3 regions of the Klebsiella sp. CSG-1 genome follow, and region 1 is predicted to be linked to each of the others. Evidence: predicted binding sites of a transcription regulator. Region 1 holds the regulator's gene; each other region holds the start of a gene.

Region 1 (8,084 bases):
CATTGCGGACAACGCCTTCCTTGACCACGGGCAGCGTGATTTTGGCTATGCGGTCTTTGGCAAAGTGGTGAAAGGCATGGACGTGGCGGATAAGATTTCTCAGGTTCAGACGCACAACGTCGGACCGTACCAGAATGTACCGTCCAAACCTGTCGTCATCCTCTCAGCGAAAGTCCTGCCGTAAGCCTTTCTGTGCGCGGGTAACATCGCCCGCGCCACATCGGCCTCTCTGCGTAACCCGAAATTGCTGCTTATACTTGTGGCAAACAGGGGACGATAAGGGAGGCGACCATGCGTTCACTCACCGATAAGCAAAAATCCCAACTCTGGGAACAGACCCGCAATGTGAATTTTCAGGCCAGCCGTCGCCTTGAGGGCGCAGCGATCCCGCTGGTGACGCTGACTGCCGAACAAGCGCTGGCGCGTGTCGCCGAGATCAGGAGGCGTCATGAGCAGTAAATATGGCGACGATCGCGACCCTTACCTCTACCCTGCGCTCAATGTGATGCGTAACCGTCTCGGCATTCGTCAGGCGCAGCGGCTGGAGCAAACGGCCTGGGAAATCACCTCCCTGCGTGCGGCGACGCTGCCGCTGGGACCGCGTGGCCGCGGGCTACCTTACCTCTGTTTCATTCATCATCAGCTGTATCAGGATATCTTCGACTGGGCGGGGCAATTCAGAGAAGTCGATATCTATCAGGGTGATACCCCTTTCTGTCATTTTGCGTGGATTGAGAAAGAGGGCAATGCGCTGATGCGGGCGCTGGAGGACGAGGACTATCTCAGCGGAATCAGCCGCGCGACGTTTGTCACGCGTCTGAGCTGGTACTACGGGGAAATCAACGTCCTGCACCCGTTTCGCGTCGGTAGCGGCCTGGTTCAGCGGATTTTCTTTGAACAGTTGGCTCTTCACGCCGGGTTTGTGCTCGACTGGCGGGATATCGACCCCGATACCTGGAGCCAGGCTAACCAGCTGGGGGCGATGGGCGATCCCGAACCCCTTGAGCGGATCTTTCGAAAAGTGGTAAGCGAAGCGTGAGAATCTGAGTAGAATAGCCCGGTTTTATTCTTTCCGGAGCCGCTATGATCCTGCTTATCGACAACTATGATTCTTTCACCTGGAACTTGTACCAGTACTTCTGTGAACTGGGGGCGGAAGTGCTGGTCAGGCGTAATGATGAGCTGACGCTTGAGGAGATAGCGGCGTTGCTGCCGGAGAAAATCGTGATCTCTCCCGGGCCCTGTACACCAAATGAGTCAGGCATTTCGCTGGCGGTGATTGCCCGTTATGCCGGTCAGATTCCGCTGCTGGGCGTTTGTCTTGGCCATCAGGCTATCGCCCAGGTCTTTGGGGCCACTATCGTGCGAGCGGCGAAAGTGATGCACGGCAAGACTTCCCCCATCCATCATAACGGGCAGGGGGTCTTTCAGGGGCTGAATAATCCGCTGACCGTCACTCGCTACCACTCTCTGCTGATTGATCCCGCGACGCTTCCCGAATGTTTTGAGGTGACGGCCCGCAGCGAAAGCGGGGAGATTATGGCCATTCGCCATCGGGAGTGGGATCTCGAAGGGGTACAGTTCCACCCGGAGAGTATTCTCAGCGAGCAGGGACATCAGCTGCTGGCAAACTTCCTCAATCGGTGATTTGTAGTTGCCATCGACTGATTTTTTATGCATATTTTGTGATTAGATTATCACAATAATGACCGCATAACGAAGAAGGATGGCATGACATGGCAACTGAGCAACCGGTAATTACCCGCGCCACATTCGATGAAGTTATTCTGCCGATTTATGCACCGGCAGAATTCATCCCGGTCAAAGGTAAAGGTAGCCGCGTTTGGGATCAGCAGGGCAAAGAGTACGTTGATTTCGCCGGCGGGATTGCGGTGACGGCGTTAGGGCATTGTCATCCGGCTCTGGTCGCGGCGCTGCATGAGCAGGGAGAAACCTTGTGGCATACCAGCAATGTCTTTACCAACGAGCCGGCGCTGCGTCTGGGCCGCAAGCTGGTGGATGCCACCTTCGCCGAGCGCGTGGTGTTCATGAACTCCGGCACCGAAGCGAACGAAACGGCGTTCAAGCTGGCGCGCCACTACACCATTACCCGTCACAGCCCGTATAAGACCAAAATCATCGCCTTCCATAATGCCTTCCACGGCCGTTCGCTGTTCACGGTATCGGTGGGCGGGCAGCCAAAATATTCTGATGGCTTCGGCCCGAAACCGGCGGACATTATTCACGTGCCGTTTAACGATCTGCATGCGGTGAAGGCGGTGATGGATGACCACACCTGTGCGGTAGTGGTTGAGCCAATTCAGGGGGAAGGCGGGGTGATGGCGGCGACGCCGGAGTTCCTGAAAGGACTGCGCGAGCTGTGCGATGAGCATCAGGCGCTGCTGGTATTTGATGAAGTGCAGTGCGGCATGGGGCGTACCGGTTCGCTGTTTGCATATATGCACTACGGCGTGACGCCGGACATTCTTACCAGCGCTAAAGCGCTGGGCGGCGGCTTCCCGATCAGCGCTGTACTGACCACCAGTGATATTGCCAGCGCATTCCACGCCGGTTCCCACGGTTCGACCTACGGCGGTAACCCGCTGGCCTGCGCCGTGGCCGGGGCGGCATTTGATCTGATTAATACGCCGGAGGTGCTGGAGGGCGTGAAGGCGAAGCGCGAGCTGTTTGTGCAGCATCTCCAGCAAATTGACGCGCAGTTTGACCTGTTCAGCGACATCCGCGGTATGGGGCTGTTGATTGGCGCGGAGCTTAAGCCGCAGTATAAAGGCCGGGCACGCGATTTTCTCTATGCCGCGGCAGATGCGGGCGTGATGGTGCTGAATGCCGGGCCGGATGTGATGCGTTTTGTCCCTTCGCTGGTCATCGACGAGAAGGATATTGCTGAAGGTATGGCCCGCTTTGCCCAGGCGATAAAGCAGGTTCTTAACGCTTAATCGCGCGTAGCCAGATACCGTGATGCGGGCGCTGACGCCATGCCACCGAGGAGATGGTGTGCATGGTGTTCAGATGGTCGAGGATCCGCTGCAGATGCTGCTCCATTGTACTTAACGGGCCCCGGCTCACCTCCACATCCTGCGACTCCATAATATTCACATCGCCAGCGCTGCCGGGACCGTCGGAGTCCAGCCGCTGTTGACAGCGCTGGAGCGCAATCTCACAGGATTCCAGGTAACGCCGGGCCAGCTCCGGCGTCAGCATATTGTGCTCGCGGGCGAGGGTGGTCATGGCGTTGATATGCTCAACAATAAACTGGCTGTGGGTGACCCACAGTTTCATATCATCAAGATAATGTGTGTTAAAACCGGGTTCCTGCATGGCCTGATTCAGCGAGTTATACAGCGAGTTATGTGCCTGATTGACGCGCATCCGGCGATAGGCCAGCGCCGGGGCCTGATGATCGTCGCTGAGAATTAGCCTGATCGCTTCCTGATCGGCTTCCAGCGCGTCGTGAGCGTTTTTACGCAGTAGCCCGCTTTGCCATTGCGGCCATAGCCAGACCATGCCGCCAAAGGCGATAAGGCAGCCGATAAGCGTATCGATAAGCCTGGCGACAATATACTGCTCGCCGTTGAGCGTCAGAAGCTGCAGGGTATACACCGCCGTCACGGTAAAGCCAACCATCGCCCAGCCATAATGCTTGCGAATAATCAGGTAGCTCAGCAGCGTGACGAGCAGCATCGCGGAGAGCGTATAACCCTCCGGGACGTGAAAGTGCAGCGCCAGGCCGGCGATAGCCAGACCGGCAAGTGTACCTGCCGCCCGATGGACGATACGTACCCGCGTCGCGCCGTAGCCGTTTTGGGTCACAAAAAGCACCGTCATCAGGATCCAGTAAGGCTTGGGAAGGTTCAGGGCGCTTCCCATCAGGCTCGCGGCCGTTAACATCACGCAGATACGCGCAGCGTTACGTAGCGCCGGCGATTTTAATGAGAGATAGCTCTTTAGCGCGGGCAGCAGCGGCAGACGGCGCTCTTTATCCGCCATCAGGTTGCGAGCATACAGCGGGCGCTGGGTACGCAGCACCCGGGCTATTCGGCTGAAGTGCCAGGCGCAGAACTGCCCTACCGGGTTGTCCGGATGCTGCCAGGCGATTTTCTCCAGCGCGCCGATTTGCTTATCCATATGAAAGCGTTGCGGGTAGCGGTGGTAGAGAATGTCATCGGCCAGCACCCGCAGGCGTGCGGCAACGGTTTGTGCGTTCCAGCGGATCACCGCCTCGGCATGGCTGCGCTCTACCAGTTTTTGTACTTCTTCGGGTTGGTGCAGGCTGACGGAGATATGTTCCTGCAAATCCAGCGCCATCTGAAATGCCCGCAGCAGGCGCTTGTGGTCATTGCGCTGGTTCGCCGCCAGCATATGCATCTGCTGGTAGCATTGGGTGATCAGGTCCACCACCTTCTGCTGGCGCGTGAGCAGCGGCGGCAGTGAAGTGGTGGGATCGATATGCTGGGTCAGCAGGCTGTATTTGGCTTCGCAGTAGTTAGCCAGCTCGCGATAAAGCAGGCTCAGCGATTCGCGCAGCGGCTGCTCGCGCCATAGCCAAAACCAGAACCAGTTAAACAGGCCGTACCACAGCGTCCCGAGGGCGTAGATCAGCAGTGGCTCCCAGACGGGCATGTTCCCGGCAAGGCTCAGGGTAAAGATTGCGGCAATTAACGACGCGGGCAGAAGCCTGGCGTGCAGAGAGCTGATCTCCGCCGTTACGCCCAGCAGTAGCGCCAGGCCGCTGAGAATCAAGGGCAGCGGGATATCCTGCTGAAGAAGAAGCTGGACCACCAGGCTACAGCCGGCAAACAGCGAGCCGCCAATAATCAGACGTTTAAAAAAGCGTTTGTGCGGCGTATCCAGACCGGCGACGTTACAGCAGGCGGGCACCAGCGAAAACAGCAGACCTTGCTGTAAGTGACCGAGGAGGAGACCGATTGCGACAGGCAAACACAACACCAGCGTTTGCCGCAGTGCATAGTTGACTTCCGGGTGGTAAATCAGCCTGCGCCACATAGAGGGAAAACAAAAACGGCGTGTTGCGTAAGCAACACGCCGTTTTATCGACTTAACGCGTACCGTATACGACGATAGTTTTACCGTGTGCGGAGATCAGGTTCTGATCTTCCAGCATCTTCAGGATACGGCCAACGGTTTCGCGGGAACAGCCAACGATCTGACCAATTTCCTGACGGGTAATTTTAATTTGCATACCATCAGGGTGGGTCATCGCATCCGGCTGTTTTGCCAGGTTCAACAGCGTCTGAGCGATGCGCCCGGTGACGTCGAGGAAGGCAAGGTTACCCACTTTTTCTGAGGTCACCTGCAGACGGCGAGCCATCTGCGACGACAGGCGCATCAGGATATCCGGGTTAACCTGAATGAGCTGACGGAATTTTTTGTAGGAGATTTCGGCCACTTCACATGCGGTTTTCGCACGTACCCAGGCGCTACGCTCCTGGCCTTCTTCAAACAAGCCTAATTCACCGATGAAATCGCCCTGGTTGAGGTAAGAGAGGATCATCTCTTTACCTTCTTCATCCTTGATGAGCACAGCCACAGAGCCTTTGACGATGTAGTACAACGTTTCTGCTTTTTCACCCTGGTGGATCAGCGTGCTTTTAGATGGGTACTTATGAATGTGGCAATGAGACAAGAACCATTCGAGGGTAGGGTCTGTTTGCGGTTTGCCAAGCACCATGCGCGGTTATCCTCTGTTATAAGCTATCTCCGGGTGCCGACACTACACGGCATCCGGGCATGCAATCGTATTGTTTCCCTATGCCTGGGAAACGGCTGGTGAGTTTTCTTCAGCCTGTAATGTGAACTCCTCTGCATACATGCAGTACATCAATGTAATACTGTAGCATCCCGACTGTTTTAGCATAGCTTTTGCCGCATGTCTCCTGGTGTCTCGCTTCAGCATGATGCAGGTCGCCTTCCGTTGCGAGAATTGTTATGTACGCGTAATCTGTCAGGAAAATTGCAACCTCGGAGTTAAATTTTATGCAAGCTCGTGTGAAATGGGTTGAAGGGTTAACCTTCATCGGAGAGTCGGCGTCAGGTCACCAGATTCTGATGGACGGCAACTCCGGAGATAAAGCGCCAAGCCCAATGGAGATGGTGCTGATGGCGGCGGGCGGATGTAGCGCGATCGATGTCGTGTCTATTTTGCAGAAAGGTCGTCACAACGTGACCAACTGTGAAGTCAAGCTGACGTCTGAACGTCGGGAAGAGGCGCCGCGCCTGTTTACCCATATCAACATGCATTTTATCGTCACCGGTAAGGAGCTGAAAGAGGCGGCCGTTTCCCGTGCGGTGGATCTGTCGGCGGAGAAATACTGCTCGGTGGCGCTGATGCTGCAAAAAGCGGTGAATATCACCCACACCTATGAAGTGGTGGAAGGCTAAGCAGCCTTCCCGGAGAGCGACGCAAACGCCTTATCCGGGAGCCGTGAGTGAAGGACGAAAACCCCGCTTAGCGCCAGGCGCTCGGGGTTTTTTAACGTGGTTAACTGATTTTCTTCCCTTCCATCAGTCGTTCGACTAGCGGCGTCATGATGAGCTCCATCGCCAGCCCCATTTTCCCGCCAGGCACCACCAGCGTATTGATATGCGAGATAAACGACCCCTGCAGCATCGCCAGCAGCCAGGGGAAATCGATATCCTGCAGGTTGCGGAAATGGATCACCACAAAGCTTTCATCCAATGACGGAATGCCCTTCGCCGCAAACGGGTTGGAGGTGTCGACAGTGGGAACGCGCTGGAAGTTGATATGGGTGCGCGAAAACTGCGGCGTGATGAAGTTGATATAGTCTTCCATTGAACGGACCACGGAATCCATCACCGCTTCACGGGAGTGGCCGCGTTCACTGGTATCGCGGATGAGCTTCTGAATCCATTCCAGGTTGACGATAGGCACCACGCCGACCAGCAGGTCGACATTCTGCGCGACGTTATACTGCGGCGTAACAACCCCGCCGTGCAGCCCTTCATAAAACAGGACATCGGTCGGTTCCGGTAGCGGTTGCCACGGTGTGAATGTGCCCGGCACCTGATTCCACGGCACCGCCTCATCATAGGTATGCAAATACTTGCGCGACTGGCCGCTACCGTTACGCCCGTACTCAAGGAAGGTGTTTTCCAACAGACCGAAGTCGTTGGCTTCCGGACCGAAGTAGCTGATGTGTTTCCCCTGATCGCGCGCTTTGCGGATCGCCATGTCCATTTCCGGGCGGGTATAGCGATGGAAGCTGTCGCCTTCCACCTCAGCGGCACGCAGGTTTAGCTGTGCGAAAATTTTACGAAAGGCGAGGCTGGTGGTCGTGGTTCCCGCGCCGCTGGAGCCCGTGACGGCAATCACCGGATGTTTGGCAGACATAACAACTCCCAGATTAAACGATGTGTGGCGCCGCCTTAGCCGTGAAACTGCTTGCGGGGCATGATATTGACCGTCTCGTGCAGTTCTGACCACACCAGTACGGCTTCTCCGCTTTTCAATTGCTGTTTGACGTCGGCGACTTTATCCGCCAGCGAGCGTTCATGTTCACCATAATCGGTGCCTTCACGCAACACAAAGCTTTCGATCAGGTTATCCAGCGTTTCGGGATCCAGATCGTGCCAGGGAATAATCATTTTTGTGCTCCCAACCAACGGGTTAACCAGTCCGGGATACGCTTTTCCAGCCACATTTCCGGCTTGCGCAGCGTGCCGCCGACGAATCCGACGTGTCCGCCATTTTCTGTCAGCTGATACTCGACATTTACCGGGAGTTGCTCTTGCGGCGGAATGGAGTGGTGGTCCATAAAAGGATCGTCCTTCGCATGAATGATCAACGTCGGTTTAGTAATGTCGCTGAGCCGCGGCATTGCGCTACACTGGCGATAGTAGTCCAGCGCATCCGCAAATCCGTGAATCCGGGCAGTGATCATATCGTCAAACTCGCGGATGCGGCGCATACCTTTGAGCTGGCGCAGATCAACCGGTAGCGAGCCGGGATAGGCTTTCAGCTTACGCGCGGCGTTGGCCTTTAACAGATTGAGCAGATAACGTTGATAGACCCGGGAAAAGCCCTT
Region 2 (8,084 bases), on a different contig from region 1:
GAAGGGGCGGTCAAATATGTCCGTCCGGACGTGAGCCATTTTGAACTGAAAAAACTGCGCCGCGGCGATTATTCGCCGGAGCTGTTTCTCGATCTGCACGGGTTGACCCAGCAGCAGGCTAAGCAGGAGCTGGGGGCGCTGATCGCCGCCTGTCGTCGCGAACATGTCTTTTGCGCCTGCGTGATGCACGGGCACGGCAAACATATCCTCAAGCAGCAAACGCCGCTCTGGCTTGCGCAACATCCGCACATCATGGCTTTTCATCAGGCGCCAAAAGAGTACGGCGGAGACGCCGCACTGCTGGTGCTGATTGAAGTTGAAGAGTGGCAGCCGCCGGAGCTTCCGTAATACGGATGCTCCGGGGGGAGTCAGATAGCCTTCGCCATCTTCAGATTGCAGGGGCTCATCTGCCAGTTGAACTCGCCCTTGCCATCGGCATCAAGGGTGACACAGGCAATAGCCGAAGTGGTGAACATCGGGGGAGTTTCTCCCGGGCACAGCTCTGAGACGAGGTACCCCACCAGCGGCAGGTGCGAAACCACCAGCACCGTTGAAACACCTTCATTGGCCAGCGTCTGAAGCCAGGCGCTGACCATGCCAACATCGCCACACGGCGTGAGCTCCGGCATCACGTCGACATTTTCAGGCAGGTCCATGCACTCTCTTACCACATCCAACGTCTGTTCAGCACGCAGGTAAGGACTGACAAGAACCCGTTCAATATCCACTTTTTGACCTTTCAGCCAGGTTGCCATCTGACGGGACTCGTCACAACCACAAACGGTTAAGGGACGAACCGAGTCACTGGCTGCATCGAGGGCAGCGTCGCCGTGACGCATGATAAAAACTTGCATATTGCACCGCTTTTGTTAACCAGAAGCACCGCAGTCTTACCTGCGTAGATAGCACGCAGTCGACCCGGTGGCCGGGCATTGTGCCTGATTCATCCAACGAATGAAACGCTGTTTTTTACCTCAATGGCGTAAGTATAGTCAATGATCGTTTACAAAACAGCCAACCAACAGCGTCATTCATCGCCGGATTTATCTTCTTTGACCAGAACTTAGGTCGTCCGTTCAGCAGCGGGCCAAAAGGTTGCCCCCTGCCCGGCCATGCGCAATAAATTTTCGCATGGGGTAAACCGTGGGCCGTACTGAGCGGCCAGACGTTGCAAGATGGCAACAACTTCACTCGCCCCGAGTTGATCCATATAACGGAACGGGCCGCCAAGAAACGGCGGGAAGCCAATACCGAACACCGCGCCAATGTCGCCATCGCGGGCGCCGCGGATGACCTGCTCATCGAAGCAGCGCGCGGCTTCGTTAAGCATCATCATGACGCAACGCTCAGCTATCTGCCGGGCGGATAAGCGCGCCTGCGGAGCAGAAACGCCCAGCAGCGAATAGACCGCAGCATCGGGTCGTTTTTTGCTTGTACGCCCTTTTGGCTCATAAAGATAGAAACCGCGGTTATTTTTTCTCCCTTTGCGATCGTCATTCAAGATCGCATCAATGATGTTTGCAGGCGGGCTAAAACGTTCTCCCCACGCGGCTTCCAGAACCGGCAGAATTTTGGTCCCGGTATCAATTCCGACCTCATCCAGCAGTTGAATCGGCCCCACCGGAAAGCCGAATTTCACCAATGACTTATCGATATGATCAATGGGCTCACCTTCCATGAGTAAGCGCATCGCTTCGTTGATGTAGGGCGCCAGAATACGGTTGACGTAGAAACCCGCTTTATCAGCCACAACGATCGGCGTTTTGCCCTGCATTTTGGCCAGCTTGACTACCGTCGCAATCGTCTGCGGATCGGTATGCTGATGGGGGATCACTTCAACCAGCGGCATTTTCTCGACCGGGCTGAAGAAATGCAGGCCAATCACCTGCCCCGGTCGGCTGGCCTGCGCCGCAATGTCGCCGATGGGCAGCGAAGAGGTATTGGAGGCAAAGATCGTCTGCGGGCTGCAGTGTGCTTCGATCTCAGCCACCATCCGCTGTTTAAGAGCTAAATCCTCGAAGACAGCCTCGACAACCACATCGCGATGGGCGAAGCCCTGATAATCCGTGGTGCCGGAAATCAGCGCCAGCTGACGATCCCGTTCGCTGGCGCGCAGATAGCGGCGACGCACCTGCTTGTCCAGCAGTTCCCAGCTGTATTTCAGCGCATGGTTAATTCCCCGTGCCTGAATATCTTTGATACGCACCGCAAGCCCGCCTTTGCAAGCGGTAACATACGCAATCCCGCCGCCCATCAGACCGCCACCGAGAATGCCGATGCGATTCAGTGGCCCGGCCTGCGCATCGGCGCCGCGATCTTTCTTCAAATCCGTGCTGGCAAAGAATATCGATCGCAATGCCTGAGACTGCGCAGTCATCGCCAGCTCACCGAAGGCACGCGCTTCCTCGGCATAGCCGCTGCTACAGCCGTGAGCTAATCCATTTTCAATCACCTGCAGAATGCGCTCGGCGGCAGGATAGTTGCCCTGGGTTTTCTGTCGGGTCTTTTTCCCCACCAGCCGAAACAGCAGATTACGGCCCAGCGGTCCGGCAAGCACCCGTTCGCGGATCGGCATACTGCGGCTCGCCGGCCGTCCTTTCAGCGCCAGCTCCACCGCCGTCTGCAGCAGAATCGATTGCGGAACCACCTCATCCACCAGGCCCGCTTTTAACGCCTGACGCGCGCGAAGCTGCTTGCCGGTCAGAATCATCTCCAGGGCGCTGCTGACACCGATCAGGCGGGGTAATCTCTGAGTGCCGCCGGAGCCAGGCAGCAGCCCCAGCTGGACCTCAGGCAGACCCAGACGCGTTTTCTCGTCATCGCTGCATACCCGTCCATGGCAGGCCAGCGCCAGCTCAAGGCCGCCGCCCAGGCAGGCGCCGTGGATGGCGGCGATCACCGGAATCGCTAACCCATGGATCTCCGCCATAATTTGTTGCCCCTGGCGGGCGAGCGCTTCCGCTTCCTGAGCGCTGGCGCAGCGGGCAATCATATTGATATCCGCGCCGGCGATAAAATTGTCCGGTTTTGCGGAAATCAGCACGACGCCGCGCAGAGATTTATTATCACGAATCTGGCGAACGATCGCCCGCACCTGCTGGCCAAATTCGGCCTTCAGGGTATTCATCTTTTCACCGGGCGAATCGATAGTGATGACGCCGACGTTATCCGGGCGAATATCGAGGGTAAATGCCGATGCCATGTCCATTATTCCACCTCCAGAATCATCGCCGCGCCGAGTCCACCCGCCGCACAGGCGGTAACCAGGCCAAATCCGCCCCCCCTGCGCCGCAGCTCATGCAGCGTCTGGGTAATCATCCTCGCGCCGGTGGCAGCAAAAGGATGCCCGTAAGCAATTGAACCACCGAGGACATTGAATTTACTTTCGTCGACTTCCCCGGTCGCCTGCGAGCGTCCAAGCACCTCGCGGGCAAAGCGGTCGCTGGCCAGGCACTGAAGATTCGCCAGCGTCTGCGCGGCAAAAGCCTCATGCATATCGATAAGCGTTAAATCAGCCAGGCTCAGTCCCGCTCTTTCCAGCGCCAGCGGCGTTGACCACGCCGGCCCCAGCAGCATATCCTGGCGGACATCGATGGCGGTAAAGGCATAGCTGCGCAGGTAGCCAAGCGGGGTTAAGCCCAGCGCTTTGGCCTGAGACTCGGTCATCATGATCACCGCCGCGGCACCATCGGTTAGCGGCGTACTGTTTGCCGCAGTGACCGTGCCATGCTTGCGGTCAAAAGCCGGACGTAACTTTTGGTAATCAGCCAGGGTTGAATTTTTACGAATATTGTTGTCGTTTTCCAGCGGTACACGGAACGGCGGCACATACGCGGTCATCACCTCAGAGGCCAGTTTCCCCTCTTCCCAGGCTTTCGCCGCCAGCTGGTGCGAACGGTGCGCCAGCGCGTCCTGCTGTTCGCGAGTGATACCCCATGTTTTTGCCATTTGCTCTGCGGTATCCCCCATCCGCAGCCCGGTCGAATACTCGGCCACCGCAGGCGGTACCGGTAAAAGATCGCGAAGGCGTAAACGGGAGAAGAGCTTCAGACGCTGCCCGAGAGTGCGCGCTTTATTGGCATCCACCAGCGTACGGGCCAGCTTTTTACTGACGCCGATCGGCAGAACGGATGAAGAGTCGGCGCCGCCGGCAATACCTGCGCGGATCGTTCCCGCCATCAGGCTCTCCGCGACGTTGGCAACCGCCTGAAAACTGGTGGCGCAGGCGCGACTTACGCTGTAGGCATCGGTGTGTACGCTCATGCCGGTGCCAAGCACAATTTCGCGCGCAATATTTGGCGCTTCGGGCATCTGCACCACCTGGCCAAATACCAGCTGCTCAATCATTTCCGGGGGAATATCGCTACGAGCCAGCATTTCGCTGATAACCATTTTTCCCAAATCAACGGCGGGAACACCGTGAAATACCGTGGCCTGGCGGGCAAACGGCGTACGTAAACCGCTGACAATGGCAATGCGATCGCCTTGACGGGTGACAAGCGGTAATGGCTGACTCATGACTTTCCCCTGTTAACCGATAAAACCAAGTGGTCTGACCTGATAACAGTTTTAACTAATTTTTTACATTAAGCCAATCAGCGAAGAGAAAAAGTGGGAGCCAAAACACATACAAAGCAGGAGATAACGCCCCTGAAGGGAGGGGCGTTGAGGAGAAATTAACGCAGACCAAGCTGGAAAATCAGCGTTTCGGCTTCACAGCAGAAGACAAAATCGATATCCATCTGCACTCCGCCTTCAACGTCGGTAAAAGTCGGGGTAATTTTGCACGGTTCAGATTCCACACCTCGTGCTTTCTCAGTCAATGCGGCGAGAGTTTGTTCCGCTTCGGCGCGATTGGCAAAAACCCGGCTGTAAGAGGCGGTGCAATCGGTGTTGTCCATAATGGTGCCAACATCCATACAGCAGCAAACCGGGGTTTCATCAGCACTACATTTACTCATCGTAGATTTCCTCTGTATATGCACTCAAGGTGCCAGACAAATAATGAGGTTATTTTACGCGCGGCGCCTCCCGGCCTCCAGTCGTTAATGGCGACAAAAGTCCTAAGTGACCGAAATCACACTTAAAAATGATCCAAAACAAAAAATGCCCTGTTTAGATAATGCGAACGAGGCCAATTTTGCTAACTGGATCGCTTTTTTCGTATCACAACTGAAAAATCTCATAAACAAACTTGCAACATCTCATCTGGTCAGACCTATACTCAGCGCACTGGTCTGATTTCTCTGTCGTAAAGCAGACCCTACACTTCGCGCTTCTGTTACGGCATGTAACATAGTTTAAATAAAAATAACTCAATGAGGTTATGGGCATGAGCCAGAAAACCCGCTTTACCCAATCTGCCCTCGCAGTGGCTGTAGCACTTGTTTCAACACAGGCCTGGTCAGCAGGCTTTCAGTTAAATGAATTCTCTTCATCAGGTCTGGGCCGCGCCTATTCCGGTGAAGGTGCAATTGCTGACGACGCGGGCAATGCCAGCCGTAACCCAGCATTGATTATGATGTTCGATCGCCCGACGATGTCTGCGGGCGCGGTCTTTGTCGACCCTAACGTCAATATTTCCGGCCAGTCGCCAACAGGCAAAAGCCTGAACGCCGATAATATTGCGCCAACCGCATGGGTGCCTAACTTCCACTTTGTATCGCCGATTAACGATCAATTTGGTTGGGGGGCCTCTATCACCTCTAACTATGGTCTGGCGACCGAGTACGCCGATGATTATGCCGCCGGCAGCATGGGCGGAAAAACGGACCTGACCACCGCCAACTTCAACCTGAGCGGCGCCTATCGCCTGGACAGCCACTGGAGCTTTGGCTTAGGGTTTGATGCGGTGTATGCGAAAGCGAAGATTGAGCGCTATGCAGGCGATTTGGGGCAAATCGTTGCGGGCTCTGGCGCGCTGCCGCCGCAGCTGGCCGGCCCGGTATCGAAAATTCCTGCCGATACGCAAATTGCTCACCTCAACGGTAACGCGTGGGGCTTTGGCTGGAACGCCGGTATTCTTTATGAACTGGATAAGAATAACCGCTATGGCTTCACCTATCGTTCTGAAGTGAAAATCGACTTTGACGGTAATTACAAAAGCAGCTTACCTTCCGCATACAACCAGATCCTCGGTAACTTCGGGCTTCCGGCGGGCACCAACGGTCAAACTACCGATGGTTCTCTGACGCTGAACCTGCCTGAAATGTGGGAACTGTCCGGCTATAACCGCGTTGCACCGCAGTGGGCGGTCCACTATAGCCTGACCTACACCAGCTGGAGTCAGTTCCAGGAGCTGAAAGCAACGGGTAGCAACGGTGAGACGCTGTTCTATAAAGATGAAAGCTTTAAAGACGCCTACCGTATTGCGCTGGGTACCACCTATTACTATGACGATAACTGGACCTTCCGTACCGGTATCGCCTTTGATGATAGCCCGGTTCCTGCAAGCACCCGTTCTATCTCCATCCCGGATCAGGATCGTCTGTGGCTGAGCGCGGGTACCACCTATGCCTTCAACAAAGATGCTTCGGTTGACGTGGGTGTTTCATACATGCACGGTCAGCACGTAGAAATTAAAGAAGGTCCTTATACCTTCCGCTCTGAAGGTACCGCCTGGCTGTACGGCGCGAACTTCAACTACCGCTTCTGATCGGTCTGGCAGCATAAAAAAAGGGTAAACGCGAGTTCACCCTTTTTTATTGTCATATTTACTCGTGTTTACTGCGAGTCGATATCTTTCAGATCGCCCTGAATCGCCTGAGCGTTAGGGTTCTCGACCGGCGTAAGTTTACCGCCGTTGGCAATAAAGTCATGACGCTGGAAGTAGGCTTCGCGAACCATGATATACGGGTCGGAAGACTGGCGCAGCAGGCCGTCGGAATCCAGCAACTGAGCACGGGTCTCAACCCCTTCAACCGCCCACTTACCGATAGACATCGGCCAGGTCAGCCAGGAAAGGACCGGATAAAGACCATCAGCCATATCACCGCCTTCATCACGCAGCGTAAAGCTGCCATAGAACGGCAGTTGTACGTAAGGGCCGTAACCCACGCCATAATGACCCAGGGTGCTACCAAAGCGATGCGGTTCAACACGCTGCAGTTTCGGGTTCGCCATCCCGGCGACATCAATCAGGCCGCCCATTCCGAGAAGGGTATTAAGGAAGAAGCGGGTAAAGTGCACCATACCTTTATAGGGATCGCCCTGCAGGAAGTAGTTCGCCATCACCGCCGGTTCTTCAAGGTTGCTGGTGAAGTTACTCAGCCCATTGCGCGCCGGCTGCGGGACATAATCACGCCAGGCAACGGCAACCGGACGCAGCACGTACGGATCCACCACGTTAAAGTTGAAGTCGAACATCGTACGGTTAAACCCTTCAAGCGGGTCTGAACGCCCCTGCGGCAGATCGCCAGAGCTGGAACTGGCACATCCCACCAGCAATGTGGCGCCAAGCGCAAGCGCCGACAGGCGAAAATTCATAGGTGTCTCCCTGTTAATTTTGGCTATTGCGGTGGGCTATCCGGGGACCACTGCCTCCATGACGATACCACCCGAAGCAAATTGCAATCTGGTGCCTGCTTTCAGCATAGCCTTCTTTGGCATAATTGTTGCGCCCTGATTCTATACATATTTTGCAATATTCGTATTGCTATTCTTGCCATCAGCAAAAATTTAGGAGGTTATCCCGGGCCAGTCGGGTGAAACATCTCTACGCTTATGAGAATGAAAAAACGCAGGAGGAAATGCCATGACGACAGATCCCAAACCTCACGAGCGCCCTCATAGCGAAGAGGTGGAGGTTGAAAGCGATGAAAAACAGGATGGCGAACCGATTGAGGTCAACGAGAAACGCCTGCCCTCGCGTGCAATGGCCACCCATGAAGAGATCCGTCAGGAGGGGGAAAAAGAGCTGGAGCGCGATGCCCTTGCACTTCTGTGGTCAGCGGTAGCCGCTGGTCTGTCGATGGGGGCCTCGATGGTGGCGAAAGGGATTTTCCATGTTCACCTGGGCGAACTTCCCGGTGGTTATTTAGTGGAGAATCTGGGTTATACCTTCGGGTTTGTTATTGTCATCATGG
Region 3 (8,084 bases), on a different contig from region 1:
GGCAAAACAGCATGCCGCAGGCCACCATACCGGACATTGAAATCGCCAGCCCCAGCCCTTTCATATTGATAAACGAGGCAAAATTGGGCACAAAAATCACGCAGCCGATAAACAACACGGCAAAAACAACCAACATGCCAAACTGATCCCAGATTCGGGCAAAGCTCAACGAAGTCTGGCGGGTATTAGGGGTAGTAACAGAGGACATCATTGACTCCTTACTCAGGCGACCGCCTGGCTCACTTTTGGCATCGCAAGGCTTAACGCCTGCTGTTCATTGGCATCGTCATGCAGCAGTTCGCCCGCCACCTCACCTTCGCGCATCACCACGATACGATCGGCCACGCCGAGCACTTCGGGCAAATCGCTGGAGGCGAAAACGACGGCGACACCGGAGGCCGCCAGGGCATAGATAACGTTATAAATTTCATGCTTCGCGCCCACATCAATGCCGCGGGTCGGCTCATCCAGCAGGATCACTTTCATCTCTTCCGACAGCCAGCGCCCCAGAATCGCCTTCTGCTGGTTGCCGCCGGAGAGATTCATAATCAGCTGTTCGGGGCCCGGGGTTTTAATATTGAGCGACTGAATATGCCGATCGGCGTTGTGCGCTTCCCAGCCGTTGTTAATGATGCAGCCCGCGTGAATATGCCGGCGACGCGCGCTGATATTGATATTGTCGCGTACGGAATGGACCGGAATAATGCCCTCCGCTTTGCGGTCTTCCGGGCACAGCATCATTCCGGCCGCGATGGCCTGTGCCGGTTTGCGAATATCGATCGCCTGCCCGTCGATATACACCTGACCGCCGGTAATACGGGTTCCGCCAAACAACCCTTTCATCAGCTCGCTGCGCCCGGCCCCGACCAGCCCGAACAGGCCGACGATTTCCCCGCTGCGCACCGACAGATCTACCGGCGTGCGGACGCCGGGCGCTTTGACCTGCTGCAGGCGCAGACGCTCTTTGCCATACTCACGCGGTTTCCAGCCGTAAACATCGCCCAGCTCGCGTCCGACCATCGCCTGCACCAGCGCGTCATGACTCACCGCCTGCATATCATCGAAGGTGCGTACGTAGCGGCCATCTTTAAATACGGTGATCGCATCGCTGAGCGCAAAAATCTCCTCCATGCGGTGCGAAACATAAATAATTACCCGCCCTTCCTCGCGCAATTCGCGGATAACGCGAAACAGATGGTCGATCTCGCGCGCCGAAAGAGAACTGGTCGGTTCATCAAAGGCGATGACCTTTGCGTTACGGGTGAGCGCCTTGGCAATCTCTACCATCTGCCACTGGCCGATAGAGAGGTATTTCAACGGCGTTTCCGGGTCGATATCCAGTCCCAGATGTTCCAGCTGCAGCCGCGCTTCGTAGTTGAGCAGCGAGCAGTTCACTAACCCGTACTTATGCGGGATTTGGCCGAGGTAGATATTTTCCGCGACGGTCATTTCCGGAATCAGGTGCAGCTCCTGATAAATAATTGCCACTCCGGCGTTAAGCGCTTCGGTGGTGTGGCTGAATACGCGCGGCTGGCCACCTATCAGCAGGTCGCCGGCGGTGGGGATATAGTTGCCGCTGAGAATCTTCAGCAGCGTCGATTTTCCGGCACCATTTTCCCCCATCAGGGCGTGGATCTGTCCGCTGTAGCAGTCAAAGCTAATATCGGAGAGCGCCTTAACGCCGGGAAAGGTCATGGTAATGCCGCGAAATGAGAGATAAGGGGTAGACTGTTGCATAACAACTCCGCTCTTCTATGCTCAGCCTCCCACAACGTGCGGGAGGCAGGGTCAACCAGGCCTTACAGCCCTTTTTTCGCCAGCTCTTCTTTGAAGTTGTCGCGCGTGATCAGCACCACATCGGTGACCGCCGTGAATTTCGGCGGTTCTGCGCCTTTGGTCACCCAGTTGTAGAGCATCTCGCTGGTTTTATATCCGTGGATATCCGGGCTAGGCAGCAGAGAGCCGTAGAAACCGGTCGCCTGCGCTTTAGAGAGTTCGTTAACCGCATCCACACCATTAATGCCAATGCCAATCACATCTCCGGCTTTAAAGCCCTGACCTTCGGTGGCGCGCACGCCGCCCAGCACGGTATTGTCATTCATCCCCACGATCAGCCAGTGCTTCACCTGAGGATGCTGCACCAGCATCGAGTTACCGGCGTCGAAGGCGCCCGGAATATCGTTGGATTTAGTCGGAACGCGGTAGATCTGTTTGTCCGGGAAACCGGCCGCTTTCAGCGCATCGATGGAACCCGTGGTACGGCGACGGGCGGTATCGAGTTCATCGGCGGTAATCGCCATCACGCCGATATCCTTCACATCCCAGCCGCGTTTTTGCATCTCTTTGTACAGCTCCTGACCCTGACGGGCGCCAATTTCACTGGCGGCCATCATCACCAGCGGTACGCTCTCCATCGGTTTACCTTTCGCATTAACGAACTGGTCATCGACGGTGATGACTTTCATATCGTATCCGCGCGCTTTGGCGACAATCGCCGAGCCGAGTTTCGGGTCAGGTGTGCAGATAACGAAGCCTTTTGCCCCGCTGGCCGCCAGGCTGTCGATGGCATTCAGGGTTTTCTCACCATCCGGGACCGCAATTTTAATCACCTCAAAGCCCAAATCTTTGCCGGCCTTATCGGCAAATTTCCACTCGGTTTGAAACCAGGGTTCTTCCGGTTGTTTCACCAGAAATCCGAGTTTAAGCGTTTCAGCCATAGCTGATTGTGACATAACCGCAGCGAGACCGATCGCCGCCAGCGCTTTAGTAAATTTGTGCATGGTAAACTCCAGCTTTATTTCGCTTTTCTGTAGGGAAGTATCGGACTTAATTTTTTTATCGGACGTAAAACAAGGCATTAGAAAAATTGCACACCGCACTGCCGTTGTTCATTAAGTAATAACCGGAAATCAATTCTCCATACGAGAGCATTATCACATCGCGGAATTACAGTAATTGCGTGCATAGATTTAGCGAAAAATGACATAAAAAAAGAGCCAATTGTCAGACAATTAGCTCTGCATATAGCAATATTATCCATATCATCAGCAGACTTATCCTTGTGGCTACAGCCGTCCCCCTTTCAAGGGATTTGCCGAAAGCGCTGCGCCCCCCTTCTTCAGCCGTTTCCCTTAGCGATTCGACTTCTCACAAGATGAAATATCGCTCAGGGGAATTTTATTACCGTTAATAACAGAATATACCTCCCCTCCCCATTTATCTGCTCCTGTAAAAATGACGTCACTGCCCTTTCCCGTGATTTCTTTTTTACCGAATGGTTGATGCGACATGACCGAATTATGAATCCAGGATTAAATTCATATTTAATTAATATGTCGTAGACATCATCCATATCACAAAAAATGCCGGCAAAATAAATTCAATAAAATCATAATTATATAGGCATTTAAATCAAAGAACAGACAAAGACAACACACTTTATAAGGATGTTGTAACGAAACGTAAACAGACGCACTTGAGAGTTTTCTTAGTCTACTATTAAGGGTATTCTATATATATCGGCAGGCGCTAATTAATTACCGATACACATAGGGAAAGTGCAAATTCATTATTTTGCCGACAATGTTACGCGTAAAGAGTCTCGCATTTTATCGTTCACCGGCGAAGATTCCCGACGCGTGAATGATATCTCCAGCTTAATAAGGATATTTTTATGGTCGTTCCAGGAATGGCTCAAAAACTCAATAATCAGATGAACCTTGAGTTTCATGCCTCAAATTTATATCTGCATCTCAGCGAATGGTGCGAACAGCACCGTCTGAACGGCACCGCCATCTTTTTGCGCTCCCGGGCACAATCGCACGTGACGCAGATGATGCGGGTATTCGATTTTATGAAGACCGGCGGAAACTGGCCGATCGTCAAAAACGAAGGCAGTTACCACCATAACTGTCACTCCCTCGAAGATCTGTTTACCACCACCCTGGCCGATTATGAACAGCGTAGCAGCATGCTGTCCGGGCTGACCGAAGAAGCTAAAGCGCAGTGTGACGACACCACCTGGCGCTTCCTGACGCTGCTAGAGAAAGAGCAGCAGCAGGACGGCGTACTGCTGCAAAGCGTGCTTGAAGAGGTCCGTAATGCGGATAAAGCCGGCCTGGGTATGCTGCAGACCGATCGCCGCCTGCTCAGTCTGGTGACACGTCGCCAGGATTAAGGCCGCAGCGGCGGGCACCACATCCGCCGTTCCCTCCGTGAGGCTCAATCCTGAGGGAACGGCTTCAGCGCCGCATGATAGTGCTCACCCTGACTGGCGTAACCGCATTAACCCCGCGCGGGGATGTCCTGCAAACGCTTCTGGCCACAGATCCGCATCGCGGATAAACGGCACAAGGTCATCAATCCCCCGCTTCACGCCCCCGACCATCGTGAATAACGTTCCAGCGTTCGCTATTTCTAAACATCATTTCCAGCGCTCAGGCGCCGTTCTTATTCCTGAAAAGCATTAAAAACTTTTAAGCCGATCGCATTCCTGCCCCAGGAAAGCGCGCAGCGGATGATTAGTGACGACGATCACTTTTCGTCATCGACTTTAAGAATATAAAAACAGCGTTTCAAAAATTTAAAACATGGGGTTTATATTAATGGCAAGATACGCGGCTTCAACCTCACAAGGGTTGCAGGGAAGACCGATTTTGTTACGCCATCAGCTCGCCTACGGCGGCGGTAATTTGCTGGGGAGCGGCGCGCTGGCGATCAGCGGCGCCTGGCTACTTTATTTCTACACCACCTTCTGCGGACTGACGCTGATTGAAGCGTCGTTTATTTTTTCCGTCGCCAGCATCATCGATGCGATCAGCAACCCGTTAATGGGTTACCTGACCGATAACTTCGGTAAAACGCGGCTCGGCAAACGCTTCGGACGCCGACGTTTCTTTTTATTGATCGGCATACCGCTGATGATGTTTTACCCGCTGCTGTGGGTTGAGGGGCTTGGTTTCTGGTACTACCTCTGCACCTACGTCGTCTTTGAGATTATTTATACCTCAGTCATGGTGCCTTATGAAACCTTAGCCACTGAAATGACCGACGACTTCTCATTACGCTCTAAACTGACCGGCTATAAAGCCATTTTCGGCAAGCTCGCCAACTTCCTCGCGGCATTCATCCCTGGTCAGTTTATCCTGTTGTACGGCAAAGACTCCGCCACACCGTTCTTCCTGACCGGGCTGACCTACGGCGCTATTCTGATTATCGCCATCTCCTGCCTGTGGTTTTGCAGCTGGGAGCGTCCGCGTGAAGAAGAAGTTCGCGTGAGCGAGAAAAAAGGCCTGTTCTCGACCCTGCTGATGCTGGCGAAGGATATGCGTTCGACCTTCTATCTACGCGTGTTCCGCAAACATCTTGGGATGTATCTCTGCGGTTTCGGCGCAGAATGGCTGTTTGCCTCGATCTTTACCTACTTCGTTATCTTTGTCCTGCAGCACGATCCGGCGATGGTTGCCGGGCTGAACAGCCTGAACTCGATTCTGCAGCTGCTCTCTACGGCGCTGTTTATCGGCCTGTGCGTGAAAAAGGGGTTCAGCAAGCCCTATATTCTGGCGCTGAGCATCGTGATTTTCTCCGTGTTGCTGTACACCTCGCTGTGGTTTTTCCATCTACCTGCCCATCTGGCAACCATCCTGATGTTTGGGATCACGGTGCTGTTTGGCCTGGGTACCGGCGGCGTGTACTACATTCCATGGACCGTTTACACCTTCCTCGCCGATGTTGATGAGATCTATACCGGCCGCCGCCGCGAAGGGATTTACGCGGGTGCCATGACCTTCTCCGGAAAAATCCTGCGTTCGATTATTGTCTTCACGATGGGAGCCATTCTCAGCTTCTACGGGTTCCAGTCTAAAGCGCATACGCAACCAGAAAGCGCCGTGACCGCCATTGCGGTGGTGTTCTGTAGCGGCGTGATCCTGCTGGCGCTGGCGGCCATTGTCTTCAGCAAGCAGATGAAACTGGATCGCAAAGCGCACCTGGTCGTACTGCAGGAAGTGGCGCGGATTAAAGCCGGCGGTAAGGTTAGCGATATTCCGCCCGATGTGCGCATCATTGTGGAGGATTTAGTCGGCCACCGTTATGAAGAGTGCTGGGGCAACAGTAAGCTCTTTAAGGATCAGCAGCCGGCGCCGGCAAGGACCGCTATCTCTCATTAACGTCTGGTTCTCGCCCCGCCATCGACAACGATAGCGGGGCGAAACAACTTAGTGTGCTTCACCCTGCGGCGTAAACTTAAGCTCAATCAGCGCAATCGCTTTTTGAACCGCGCGCAGCGTCACCGGATCGGCCGAAGCCGGATGGCTGGCAAAATCGATGGCTTTCAGTTGGGTGGTCATTTTTTCGCGCACTTCAACAGGGGCGATGACATCAATGACGTCGAGAATCTGTTTGATAACCAACTGGCAGGCGACAACGTCAGAAACCAGTTCGTCTTGTTCGGTGAGATGTTGAGACATTTATTACTCCTTTTTCGAGGAGCGTAATAGTAACCTAAATCCCGAGAGATAAAAAAACCTGCCGCAGCAGGTTTTTTTATCAGAACATACCGACAGGCGGTACATCTTTGAATGTTTTGCAGTACTGCTCGAACATGCTCTTCAGAATTTTGCGCAGTTTCATGAAGCGACTCCGGTTTTGTTATGCAGGTGTTACTGTTGATGGGCTTATAATATGACTTGCATCACATAAATCAATAAAAATATGCGGTAACTCACAATTTTTTCACAAAAATAATTTATAAATTAAACAAAAATGAGGGAAATCGCAGAGTTAAGAGCCTGCCGGTTTTTCCTGCGATCAGAACCTCACCAGCCGATGGCAGACACAATGAGTACAGATATCTCTTCACGAGAAGGCCGCGCCTTCTCCGCTCCCGCGCTGCTGGTTGCCGGGGCATTTTTCATGGAGTTTCTTGACGGGACGGTAATCGCTACCGCGCTGCCGGACATGGCAAAGGATTTTGGCATTGCGGCGGTTGACCTGAATATCGGTATCAGCGCCTACCTGATTACGCTGGCGGTATTGATCCCGGCCAGCGGCTGGATTGCCGATCGCTTCGGCGCGCGTCAGATCTTCACGCTGGCGTTGGCCATTTTTACGCTGGCCTCAGTTTTTTGCGGCTTTGCCAGCAACGTGGACACCTTTGTCGCTATGCGTATCCTTCAGGGAATGGGTGGCGCGCTGATGGTGCCCGTCGGCCGTCTGGCGGTGCTGCGGACCACGCCAAAAGATCAGCTCATCAAAGCAATTGCCACATTGACATGGCCGGCGCTGGTGGCGCCGATCATCGGTCCACCGCTGGGTGGCTTTATTACCCGCTATGCCAGCTGGCACTGGATATTCTTTATTAATGTTCCTCTGGGATTGATAGCCATTGCGCTGTCGCTGCGTATTATTCCCGCTATCCGCGAAGAGGAGCGACGTCCCTTTGACCTTCCCGGCTTCTTTGCGACATCGGTTGCCATGGTGAGCCTGGTGAGCGCCATGGAGTTGCTTGGCGATACCCGGCCGCAAGGCTGGGCAACCCTGCTCCTGCTGGGGCTCGGTACAGGATGCATGCTGTTCGCTCTGCGCCATTTCCGCCGGGCAGAGTGGCCGATGGTGCGTCTGGATGCGCTACAGGTGCCCACCTTTCGGGTTACGATGTACGGAGGGTCGCTTTTCCGCGCTTCCATCAGCGCCGTTCCCTTTCTGTTGCCGCTGCTGTTTCAGGTCGGCTTTGGTATGGATCCTTTCCATTCCGGGCTGCTGGTACTGGCGGTGTTTGTCGGCAACTTCACCATTAAACCCGCGACCACCCCGCTCATTCGTTGGCTCGGCTTCCGTCGGCTACTGTTGATAAACGGGGCGCTAAACGTCATCTCACTGCTCGCCTGTGCTTTTTTAACGCCGCAGACCCCGATCTGGCTCATTTGCATGATCCTGTACCTCGGCGGCGTATTCCGCTCGATTCAGTTTACCGGCGTGAGCACGCTTGCTTTTGCCGATGTTCCGCCCGCGCAGATGAGCTACGCCAATACGTTGTTCAGTACCGCGTCGCAGCTGGCCGTGGGTCTGGGGATCACGCTCGGCGC

What was found. Region 1 encodes CRP, which controls carbon source genes, mostly activating them, when cyclic AMP is high. Its sites were predicted from a motif close to ATGTGANNNNNNTCACAT; they were not measured.
Region 2: the regulator CRP is predicted to act here: its motif matches at 5,066-5,083, upstream of AC007G_RS08715 (YfcZ/YiiS family protein).
Region 3: the regulator CRP is predicted to act here: its motif matches at 2,922-2,939, upstream of AC007G_RS20080 (arabinose ABC transporter substrate-binding protein).

Annotation. Positions count from the first base shown of each region.
Region 1 covers NZ_JBWNLD010000005.1:472,648-480,731, forward strand. Annotated here, with positions in the region: gene ppiA (peptidylprolyl isomerase A) at 1-184, shown strand, start outside; gene AC007G_RS15425 (YhfG family protein) at 292-459, shown strand; gene AC007G_RS15430 (putative adenosine monophosphate-protein transferase Fic) at 449-1,039, shown strand; gene pabA (aminodeoxychorismate synthase component 2) at 1,084-1,647, shown strand; gene argD (bifunctional acetylornithine/succinyldiaminopimelate transaminase) at 1,737-2,957, shown strand; gene AC007G_RS15445 (YccS/YhfK family putative transporter) at 2,947-5,025, opposite strand; gene crp (cAMP-activated global transcriptional regulator CRP) at 5,078-5,710, opposite strand; gene AC007G_RS15455 (OsmC family protein) at 6,016-6,420, shown strand; gene AC007G_RS15460 (phosphoribulokinase) at 6,521-7,390, opposite strand; gene AC007G_RS15465 (YheU family protein) at 7,426-7,644, opposite strand; gene AC007G_RS15470 (hydrolase) at 7,641-8,084, opposite strand, start outside.
Region 2 covers NZ_JBWNLD010000003.1:125,994-134,077, reverse strand. Annotated here, with positions in the region: gene smrB (endonuclease SmrB) at 1-348, shown strand, start outside; gene sixA (phosphohistidine phosphatase SixA) at 369-854, opposite strand; gene fadJ (fatty acid oxidation complex subunit alpha FadJ) at 1,064-3,208, opposite strand; gene fadI (acetyl-CoA C-acyltransferase FadI) at 3,208-4,518, opposite strand; gene AC007G_RS08715 (YfcZ/YiiS family protein) at 4,677-4,961, opposite strand; gene fadL (long-chain fatty acid transporter FadL) at 5,333-6,655, shown strand; gene mlaA (phospholipid-binding lipoprotein MlaA) at 6,724-7,485, opposite strand; gene AC007G_RS08700 (formate/nitrite transporter family protein) at 7,754-8,084, shown strand, end outside.
Region 3 covers NZ_JBWNLD010000008.1:278,159-286,242, forward strand. Annotated here, with positions in the region: gene araH (L-arabinose ABC transporter permease AraH) at 1-208, opposite strand, end outside; gene araG (L-arabinose ABC transporter ATP-binding protein AraG) at 223-1,737, opposite strand; gene AC007G_RS20080 (arabinose ABC transporter substrate-binding protein) at 1,800-2,780, opposite strand; gene AC007G_RS20085 (non-heme ferritin-like protein) at 3,674-4,177, shown strand; gene AC007G_RS20090 (MFS transporter) at 4,656-6,167, shown strand; gene AC007G_RS20095 (DUF2766 family protein) at 6,216-6,467, opposite strand; gene azuC (stress response protein AzuC) at 6,547-6,630, opposite strand; gene AC007G_RS20105 (MFS transporter) at 6,838-8,084, shown strand, end outside.